Regions from separate parts of the Pseudoduganella sp. R-31 genome, predicted to be linked through region 2. Evidence: riboswitches for the same ligand, from Rfam matches in the RefSeq annotation. Region 2 holds a riboswitch; each other region holds the start of a gene.
The links. Region 2 has a riboswitch for cobalamin ahead of ACN9MY_RS10545 (TonB-dependent receptor). Riboswitches for the same ligand answer to the same signal wherever they lie in the genome.
Positions count from the first base shown of each region.

Region 1: another riboswitch for cobalamin. It lies ahead of ACN9MY_RS01655 (energy-coupling factor ABC transporter permease); the one in region 2 lies ahead of ACN9MY_RS10545 (TonB-dependent receptor).
Region 3: another riboswitch for cobalamin. It lies ahead of ACN9MY_RS01730 (TonB-dependent receptor); the one in region 2 lies ahead of ACN9MY_RS10545 (TonB-dependent receptor).

Region 1 is NZ_CP183986.1:362,965-366,190, forward strand. It holds gene ACN9MY_RS01645 (enoyl-CoA hydratase-related protein) at 1-173, opposite strand, end outside; gene ACN9MY_RS01650 (LysR family transcriptional regulator) at 262-1,131, shown strand; cobalamin riboswitch at 1,134-1,338, shown strand; gene ACN9MY_RS01655 (energy-coupling factor ABC transporter permease) at 1,464-2,144, shown strand; gene ACN9MY_RS01660 (energy-coupling factor ABC transporter substrate-binding protein) at 2,141-2,494, shown strand; gene cbiQ (cobalt ECF transporter T component CbiQ) at 2,484-3,218, shown strand; gene ACN9MY_RS01670 (energy-coupling factor ABC transporter ATP-binding protein) at 3,215-3,226, shown strand, end outside.
Region 2 is NZ_CP183986.1:2,302,883-2,306,108, reverse strand. It holds gene ACN9MY_RS10545 (TonB-dependent receptor) at 1-1,266, opposite strand, end outside; cobalamin riboswitch at 1,339-1,534, opposite strand; gene ACN9MY_RS10540 (M1 family metallopeptidase) at 1,619-3,226, shown strand, end outside.
Region 3 is NZ_CP183986.1:374,494-377,719, reverse strand. It holds gene ACN9MY_RS01730 (TonB-dependent receptor) at 1-1,551, opposite strand, end outside; cobalamin riboswitch at 1,626-1,852, opposite strand; gene bluB (5,6-dimethylbenzimidazole synthase) at 1,855-2,508, opposite strand; gene ACN9MY_RS01720 ((2Fe-2S) ferredoxin domain-containing protein) at 2,517-2,849, opposite strand; gene cobJ (precorrin-3B C(17)-methyltransferase) at 2,846-3,226, opposite strand, start outside.

The DNA of each region.
Region 1 (3,226 bases), 1.9 Mb from region 2:
GCTTTGGAGCCGGTGCCGGTAAGTATCACGGCGCCGGCTGCGGAACTGGCGGCCGCCATGTCCAGCATTTCTTCCAGTCGCTGCAAGGTCGGCAGGTCGAGCGCATTCAGCGCATCGGGGCGATTCAATGCAATGACGGCGATGCCGGCGGATTCTCCATACAGGACAGTCATGGCTTGGCTCCGGGAGTTGAGATTAAGGTTAGTATAGGTTTCCAGAATTGGACGTAGTTTTGTGAGTTCAGAAAACAGTTTTCCGAAAATGAAAAACCTTGCCTTCGACTGGAATGAGCTGAAGTTCTTTCTCGCGGTTGCACGAAGCGGCGGCCTTAGCGGCGCTGCTGCGGTACTGGGCACCAGCGCATCCACGGTCTCGCGCCACGTTGACGCGCTGGAGCGCCGCACTGGCCGAAAGCTGTTCTTGCGCCAGCAAAGCGGCTATGCGCTGACCGATGACGGCAGTGAACTGCTGGCGCACGCCGGGCAGGTGGAGCAGGCCATGGCTGCCGCTGCTGCGCCGGGCGATGCGCAGCGCGCAGTGTCCGGCGTGGTGCGGCTGGCGACTACTGAAATGCTGGCGCAATTCCTGGTCGCGCCCAGGCTGGCGGCATTGCGAACGCTGCATCCGGCGCTAAGGGTGGAGCTCGATATCGCCATGGCTGCGGTCAACCTGTCGCGGCGCGAAGCCGACCTGGCGCTGCGCATGGCCGCTCCGGACGATGGAGCAGGCGACTACATCGCAAGGCGTATCGGCAAGGTCGATTTCGCCCTTTACCGCGCAGCCGCTGTTTCGCATGACAGCGGTGACTACATAAGCTGGGACGGCGCCTGGGATGGCCTGCCGATGGCAGCCGCACTGCGCACTGCATTCGACGGCAAACCGCCAGTCCTGGCGTGCAACAGCCTGCCCACGCAGATCGCCGCCGCCCGCTCCGGCGTGGGCGCCGCCATGCTGCCATGTTTCATCGGTGATGCAGAGCCGGCGCTCCAGCGAATGGGGCGACTGGCCACGCCAGTATCGCGCGACCTGTGGCTGGTCTATCACCGCGACCTGAAAGCGAGCCTGCGCGTACAGGCAATGGCAGCCTTCCTGACCGAGATCACAGGCGTTTGCCACGCAAGAGACCTTTAATGTACTATTCGGCAATTGGGTGCGCGCGTCCTGTCCTGGATGCGCGTTAAACGGGAAACCGGTGACGCTGCCATGTGCGGCCACTCCGGTGCAGCCCCCGCTGCTGTAAGCCTGACGAATCCGGAAATACGCCACTGCGCAACGCGCGGGAAGGCCCGGACGAGGATGAAGGCGAGCCAGAATACCGGCCCGATACTGCCAGCACTGTTCTCCGGGGTGAAGGGAAGCCGCTGTCGACCGGCTTCCTGCGTCTTGCCCGCCTGCCCCCTGTCGACCGTCTCCCGATTCTCCCATGAAGGTGCTCCCATAGACCATTCGACGGGAGGTTTCGAATGCACATCATGGAAGGTTTCCTGCCGCCCGCGCATGCGCTTGGCTGGGCAGCCGTATCCGCTCCTTTCCTGGCCTGGGGCCTGCGCAGCATGGCGCGCGGCTTGCAGGCGCACCCCGAGCGGCGCATGCTGCTTGGCGTTGCTTCGGCCTTCGCTTTCCTCCTGTCTGCGCTGAAGCTGCCGTCCGTGACGGGAAGCTGTTCGCATCCGACCGGCGTCGGGCTTGGCGCGCTGCTGTTCGGTCCTGCGGCGATGGTGCCGGTCGGCTTTGTCGTGCTGCTGTTCCAGGCCTTGCTGCTGGCCCACGGCGGCTTGACCACGCTGGGCGCGAACGTGTTCTCCATGGCGATCGTCGGGCCCTTCGTTTCCTATGGCGTATTCCGCTCCACGGCGGCCCTCGGGCTATCGCGCGCGGTCGCGGTGTTCGCGGCCGCCTGTATCGGCGACCTGGCAACTTACCTGACCACTTCTGCACAGCTGGCCTGGGCCTTTCCTGATCCGATCGGTGGTATCAGCGCTTCGTTCGCCAAGTTCGCCGGTATCTTCGCGTTGACACAACTGCCGATCGCTATCAGCGAAGGCTTGCTGACCGTACTGGTGGTGAATGCGATGGCGCGCTTCAATGCGCACGAGCTGCGCCTGCTGCCGGTGATGGCGCATGTGAAGGAGAAGTCGGCATGAAGGCGCGTACTGGCTTGATCTGGGCGGCCATCATCCTGTTGACCGTTTTGCCGCTGTGGTTTGCAGACATGCCGCCGGCGGAGCCGGGCGGCGCGGCGCCAGCAGCATTCAGCGGAGCGGATTCGCGCGCGCAACAGGCGATTGGCATCATCGCACCACACTACAAACCCTGGTTTGCACCGCTGTTCGAACCGCCGAGCGGAGAGATCGCGTCGCTGCTGTTCGCGCTGCAAGCTGCGATCGGCGCGGGCGTGATCGGTTTCTGGCTCGGCACATCGATGGCGCGCGAGCGCGAACAACGTTGCGCACAGGGGGATTCGGTGCCGGAGCAGGATTCCCATGCGGATTGACGCCGCAGCCTACGCCTCGCGCTGGCAGGCCGTCGCTCCAGGCGCGAAGGGCCTGTTCGCGCTGGCCGGCATCGCTGCCGCCTGGCTCGCCCGCAGCCTTGACACGCTGGCCGTGCTCGCGCTGCTCTCCATGTTCGCCACGCTGGCCGGGGCGCGCGTGCCAATCCGGACCTACTTTGCCGTAGCGGTAGCGCCGGTCGGCTTCCTTTTGCTGTCCTGCCTGACAATGCTGGTCACGCCTGACGGCGGGGGCGGCTGGCGGTGGGCGCCTGGGCTCTCGCCGGCAGTCGGGTACATTGCCCTGCGCTCGATCGCCGCGCTGGCCGCCGTACTCGGGCTGGTGCTGACCACGCCGATGCCGGACCTGTTGATGTTGCTGCGCCGCCTGCGCGTACCCGAACTGCTGCTGGACCTGATGGCGCTGTGCTACCGCATGCTGTTCGTGCTGCGCCAGGCATGGGACGAAGGCAGTACCGCGCAAGCTGCGCGCCTGGGACATGGCGGCTGGCGCCAACACTGGCGGTCGATAGGGTTGCTGACGGGCCAGATGGCACTACAGGTATGGCAGCGCGCGTCGGCACTGCAAATGGCGGCCGATGCGCGCGCCTTCGAGGGCAGCCTGCGCCACTTGCCGGCCTCCTTCCCGCATGCGCGACGCCAGCTTGCCCTATCCTTGCTGGCGAGCGTGCTGCTGCTGGCATTTTCCCTGCGTGACAGGCTATGACGCCTTTG
Region 2 (3,226 bases):
GCCCGGCGCGGCAAGCATGCTGCCCTGCACTTCCCAGGCGTTGTTGGCTTGCTTCACGCTGTAGGTGGCGGTGGTGAATGGCACTGGATCGATCGAATCCTTGTCGAACAGTTCGCGGCGCACGCCGGCGGCCAGGCGGAATTGCTGCGGGCCGGAGAACTTCATTTCGTCGCGCAGGTAGAAAGCCTTGCTGCGCTGGCTGGCGTCGGCGGCGGAGAAGGACGCGGTGGTGACGCGGTTCCAGCGGCCGAAGTCAAAGCCGGCGACCAGTTCATTCAGCATGCCGTCGAACTGGCCAAGGTGGCGCACGCGCGGCGAGAACTGGGTCTGCTTCGTGTCGTAGGCGGAGCTGGAAACGCCCCATGGACTGAAGTAAGTGGCTTCCGCTTCCTTCTTGCGATGCGACAGCTCCGCAGCCAGGTCGAAAGCGCCTACCTTGTGCTCCCAGGCGGCGGTATAGCGGTCGCTATCGAGCTTGCCGAAATCGTTCGGGGTCAGGGTCTGGCGCGGATTGGCGTTGAATTGCGCTTCCGTCAGGCTGCCGGCGAAGCGCTGGTCCTGGCGCGCGATGTCGGCACGCAGCGAGAAGCTGCCCACGCCGGTGCTGAACTTCACGCCGCCGTTAAGGCGCGACTGCTTGAATTCATTGTTGTCGCGGTAGTTGTCGGAGCGCTGGTGGCCGGCCGACGCGTCGAAGGCAAAGCCGTCGAAGCCCTGTGCCACGCTGGCGCGCACCTCGCCGCTGTCAAACTGGCCCAGCTCAGTGAACATATTGCCGCTGCGCTCGCCGGCTTGCGGGCGCTTGGTGGTGATCTGGATCACGCCGCCGGTGGCGCCTTCGCCATACAGCACGCTGGCGCCGCCGCGCATGATGTCGATGCGCTCCACCATGTCGATCGGAATGGTGGACAGGGTTGCGCTGGACAGCTCGTTTTCGTTCAGGCGCACGCCATCCAGCACAATCACCACGTTCTGGTCGCTGTTGGTGCCGAAGCCACGCAGGTCGAGGCCGAAGTCGGGGCTGCCGGTCAGGCTCTGGCGGCCGTACACGCCGCCGATCTTGCGGATCGCCTGGTTGACGTCGGACACGCCGGCGCGGCGGATGTCGGCCGCGGTGATGGTGGTGGCGCCGATCGGCAGCAGCGACGGATCGCTGGCGAAGCGGGAGCCGGAAACGACAACGGTGTTCGATTGGGCTTGGGCCGCTGCGGCAAAGCACAGGGCAACCGCTGCGGCAACGGCGCAGCGCGAAGTGATGAAGGTCATGGCAAATCAGTAGAAAGAGTATCCGCCTGCGTCCCCGCAGCCGGAATCCACAGAAGACGAACCCTGCGCGGGCGCGCTTCCACCTCCCTGGCCGGTATCCGGGCTGGCAAGACTGACCGGGCCACCTTCCTGCAGCAGCAGTGGCTAATTGGCGCGGCCTGCCGTCTCAATGACGGCGCTTGCGTACCGTTGCGGGGGCAGCACATTGCGTTTCCCGTTTAACTGCCTCCACGAACAGGAGGCGGGCACCAAGGCGCCGCCATTATACGCCGGTTAAAGTTGGCATAAAAGTTTGGCAATCGGCCGCCACCCGGGCTATATTTTGGTGTTGCAAAAAACCCAATGGAGTCTTATGCGCATCACTCACCTTTTGGCCGCGGCCGCCCTGTTGGGCGGGGTCGCGGTCCAGGCCAGCCTGTGGGCCGGTGGCGCGACGTCCGCCACCGTGCCGGAAGCCGGTAGCGGCATCGCACTGGCGCCAGCCAAGGCGGCCGCCGTCATGCAGCCCAGCGCTCCCGGCGCCTGGGGCGGCATCCGCACCGGCCAGGAGGCCACGTTGTCCGACCGCGTGGTGGACTACCAGATCGAAGCCAGCCTGGATCCGGTCAAGCACACCATCGACGGCAAGCAGCGCCTGACCTGGCGCAACCGCAGCGCCGAACCGGTGCGCAGCGTCTACCTGCACCTGTACCTGAATGCCTTCCAGAACGGCTACAGCACCTTCCACACCGAGGAGCGCAAAACCGGCAGCGGCATTCGCAACAGCGCCCTGAGCAAAGATGGAGAATGGGGCTACACGGAATTGCGCAGCGTGCAGCAAGGCGGCGCCAAGGTGCCGTGGACTTTCGTGCATCCCGACGGCGGCCCGGCGGCCGACCAGACCGTGGTGCGCCTTGACCTGCCGCAGGCTGTCGCAGCGGGCGCCAGCACCACGCTCGATATCGCCTTTTTCGACCAGCTTCCGCGCGTGATGGCGCGCAGCGGCTACTTCGACAGCTTCCACCTGGTGGCGCAATGGTTCCCCAAGATCGCCGTGCTGGAACTGCCGGGCGAACGGGGCGCCACCGCGGTGCGCTGGAACGCGCATGAATACCACGCGGAATCCGAGTATTACGCGGACTTTGGCAGCTATGACGTCAAGCTCACCGTCCCCAGGGAATATACCGTGGGAGCCACCGGCGAACTGCAGGGCGCACCGCAGGAAAAGGACGGCAAGCTGACCCACCATTTCGTGCAGGGCGACGTGCACGATTTCGCGTGGACCGCCGACAAGCGCACTGCGGCACCGCTGACCGGCACCTGGACCGGGCCCGGCAGCCCGCAAGTGAAGATCACCGTGCTTTATCCGCCGGAATTCGCATCCAACGCGGCGCCTGCCTTGCAGGCCACCAAGGATTCGCTGGACTACTTCTCGAAGACCCTCGGCCCCTATCCATACAAGACCGTGACGGTGGTCATTCCTCCGCATAACGCCAGCGAAGCGGGCGGCATGGAGTACCCCACCTTCTTCACTGTCGACAACTTCGCCGGCCTGAAGCCGGGCACGTTCGCATCGGCGGCGCTGGATTTCGTCACCATTCACGAATTCGGCCATGGCTACTTCTACGGCATCCTCGCCAGCAACGAGTTCGAAGAGCCGATGCTGGACGAAGGCCTGAACGAGTACTGGAACCAGCGCATGCTGCGCGATACGGGCCGCAAGGCCTACCTCACGACGCCGTTCCTGCGAGCGATCGGATTTGCGCCCACCATCAAGGGCTTCGAGTTCGAACGCCAGGGCACGCCGCGCGACGAGCCCTCCGATCCGCTGGGCCAGAATGCCTATACCCGCCTGCAAGGCATTGGCCCGGTGTACTCGCGCACCACCCTGGTCATGCATGACCTGGAAGCGCAGCTGGGCAAGGAAACCATGGAGCGCGCCTTCAAGGAGTATTACCGCCGCTGGAAATTCCGCCACCCA
Region 3 (3,226 bases), 1.9 Mb from region 2:
ATCGCCGGAAAATACCAGTTCGGACCCGGAACGCAGGCGCCACAGTGCGACCGAGCTTTGCAGGCCGGTCACGAACTCGCTGCGGGCGCCGACTTCCGCACCGCGCGTTTTCACCAGCGGCGTGACAGGATCGACAGGCTCGCGTTCGCGTGGCGACAGGCGTGCCGTGGTACCGCGCGCATCGTTGCTGTGGAAGCCTTCTCCGTAGTTCACAAAGAACTCCGTCTTGCTCCAGGGCCCGAGCACAAGGGAGATCTTGGGTGATGCAATGTGATCGTTCACCTTCCCGCTGTTCTCCGCGATAGAGCTGCCGACATTGAAGCGGTAGCTGTCGTAGCGGACGCCGGCAATGGAGCGCAGCCAGTCCGTCCACTGCACTGTGTTCTGGAACCATGCGGCCATGCTCGCTTCGGTAACACGCGATTCGGCGATCGGGTGCCGCACCTGCTGCTGCGTCGTTGCGTACAGCCCGACTGGCGCAATGCGGTCGAAGCGCCCCTGCACGCCGATGTTGTTCTCCATCGAGCGTTGGCCGAGTTGACCGAACCAGGTTTGGGTCAGGTCGAAACCCGTCATCTTGCGGCGTTCCGTCTGCAGCACCTGGTCGCCGTTGACCGGATCGTCGAGGAAATAGGTGACGTCGTTGTACAGCGAGAGATCGTTGCGTACCAGATAGGCGTGCGCCTCCGTCAGCGTGTCGCCCGCGCGCTTGCGCCACTCGGCGGAAAGGCTGTAGCGCGCGGTGCGGCCGCCGTCGCTCGGATCGGCCGCACCGAATTCATCCAGCCGTCCGTCCTGTACCGCGCGCAGCGGGATCTGGCTGGTCGCGTGCCAGCCGGCCTTGTACGCCATGCCGGTAATGCTGAAACGCTCCGCGCTGTTGCCCGAACTGTATCGCAGCACACCCGTCGATTTGTGGAACGCTTCCGGCATCTGCCAAGGGCCGTCGTTGTGGCCGAAATCGAGTGCATACAGCAGGTTGCCGTTGCCAACCTCGGTGGAATTCGCCACTACGCCGCGGCGATAGTTATCCGCGCCGACGGTCAGCGATGCAAAATTTTCGTTCAGCTTATCAGACAGGCCCATATGCGCGGCGCCGGCCGATGCAAAATCGCCTTCGTCTGCGTAATAGGGGCCTTTGCGGTAGCGGATGCGGCCAACCAGTTCTGGAATCAGGAAATTCAGGTCCGTATAGCCCTGGCCGTGGCCGTGCGTGCGCATATTGACCGGCATGCCGTCGACGAAGGTGGCGAAGTCGGTACCGTGGTCCAGGTTGAAGCCGCGCAGGTAGTACTGGTTCGCCTTGCCGTCGCCGCTGTGCTGGGTGACGATCATGCCCGGCACGAATTCAAGGATCTCGCCGGGCCGCAATGCAGGCCGGTTGGCGATCAGTGCCGAAGTGATGGTTCCTTCGCTGGCAGCGTCGGAAGTGCGAATGCCATTGTCATAGTGATGGCCAACGACGTACACCCTGGCTGGTGTCTCTTGCTCTTGTGCCTGCGCGACAGCGCACAAGGCCCCCGCGACCATGGGGATCAGTTTCTTTTTCATTATGGATGTTTGAATCGGCAATCCCGCCCACCTCCCCGTGAGCGCGACCGAACAGCGCGCGCATCGTCGCCGATGCGTGCACCACCTGTCTGGCCGGTATCCGGGCTGGCAAGGCAAACCGTCTTGCCTTCCCATGCTTGCGCACAGTGGCTTGTGTAGACGGCCTTCGTTGGAGAACGATGCTTGCTTACCGTTGCGGGGGCAGCACACCCTGGCCTGCCGGCTGAACCAGCACGGCCATGTGTTTCCCGTTTAACTGCACGCTTGAACGCGCGCGAGGCACCAAACGGCGGCGATTATACGCTATGCACTGTTGTTATCCTGCCACCTGTCGGTATAAACCAGGTCGGCCAGCTTGCCGCGCATGGCCCATCCTTCGAGTTCCAGCATCGGCTTGGGATAAAAGCCGGCGACGTGCCCGAGGCAGATGATGGCGACCGGCTTGCCGCCTTCAGGAATGCCCAGCAAGGCAGCCAGCTTGAGCGGGTCGAACAGCGAGACCCAACCCATGCCAAGGCCTTCCACGCGGGCGGCCAGCCACATGTTCTGGATAGCGCAGGCTGCCGAGGCCAGGTCCATTTCGGGCAAGGTGCGGCGGCCGAAGATGTGCTTTTCGCGATGGTCCATCAGGGCTGCCACCAGCACTTCGCCGCAGTCACGGATGCCTTCGACCTTCAGCCGCATGAACTCTTCGTTGCGGTCGCCAAGAGCGGCGCCGGTGGCCCGGCGCTCTTCGTCAACCAGCCGATACATCTGCTCGCGCAGCTCGGGGCTCTCGATGCGGATGAAGCGCCAGGGCTGCATCAGGCCGACACTTGGCGCCTGGTGGGCCGCTGCTAACAGGCGCATGAGGAGGTCTTCATCGATTGCACCAGGTACGAAGTGGCGCACGTCGCGCCGTTCGGCAATTACACGATAAACGGCATCAATCGCTGCCTGGTCAAAACTGCTTTGCACTTCTACTCTCACTGTTGATGGAACACGATTTCCTCAACGGCCTGTCCATTGCACAGGTGCTGGTCGATGATGCGGTCCATGTTCTCGGGAGTGACATTGTAGTACCAGGTGCCGTCCGGCTGGACGCAGACGATCGGGCCGCCCTTGCAGGCCGCAAAGCAGCTTACCCGGCTGCGTTTCACGCGCAGCTCGCCCTCATTCAGCCCCGCGGCCTTGAACTTGTCGCCCAGGCTGTCGAACAGGGCCTGCGACTGGCCGTCGGCAGTGCAGCGCGGGCCGGTGCAAATCAGCAGGTGGCGGTGGTAGCTGCTGATCTTTGGTTTTACCGGGGTGTCGCTCATGCTTCGCTCCCTTCCGCTTCGGTGCTGGTCTCGGCTTCCCACGGCTCGTCGAGCGTGGCGCGGATATAGTCGGCGGGCAGTCGGTACTGCGCTGCCAGTTCTTCAATGCTGGCACCGGCTTCGTGTTCGGCGCGCAGCGTATCGAGCCATCCCAGCAGGCCTGTCGACAGGGAACGGCCTGCACGCTCACCTTCGCGCGTCGCGCCACCCTCTTGCATGTCGTACTTGTTGGCGTAGCCGCGCGGCGTTACCATCAGGCCGTTGCGCACGAAGGTGTTGCTGTTGCCAATCAGGACAGTGCTGAGCATGCCAATGTCGGCGTCGGCCATGCTGTCGAGGGTGGTGAAGACAATATTTTCGCGGCGGCGGTAGGCGCT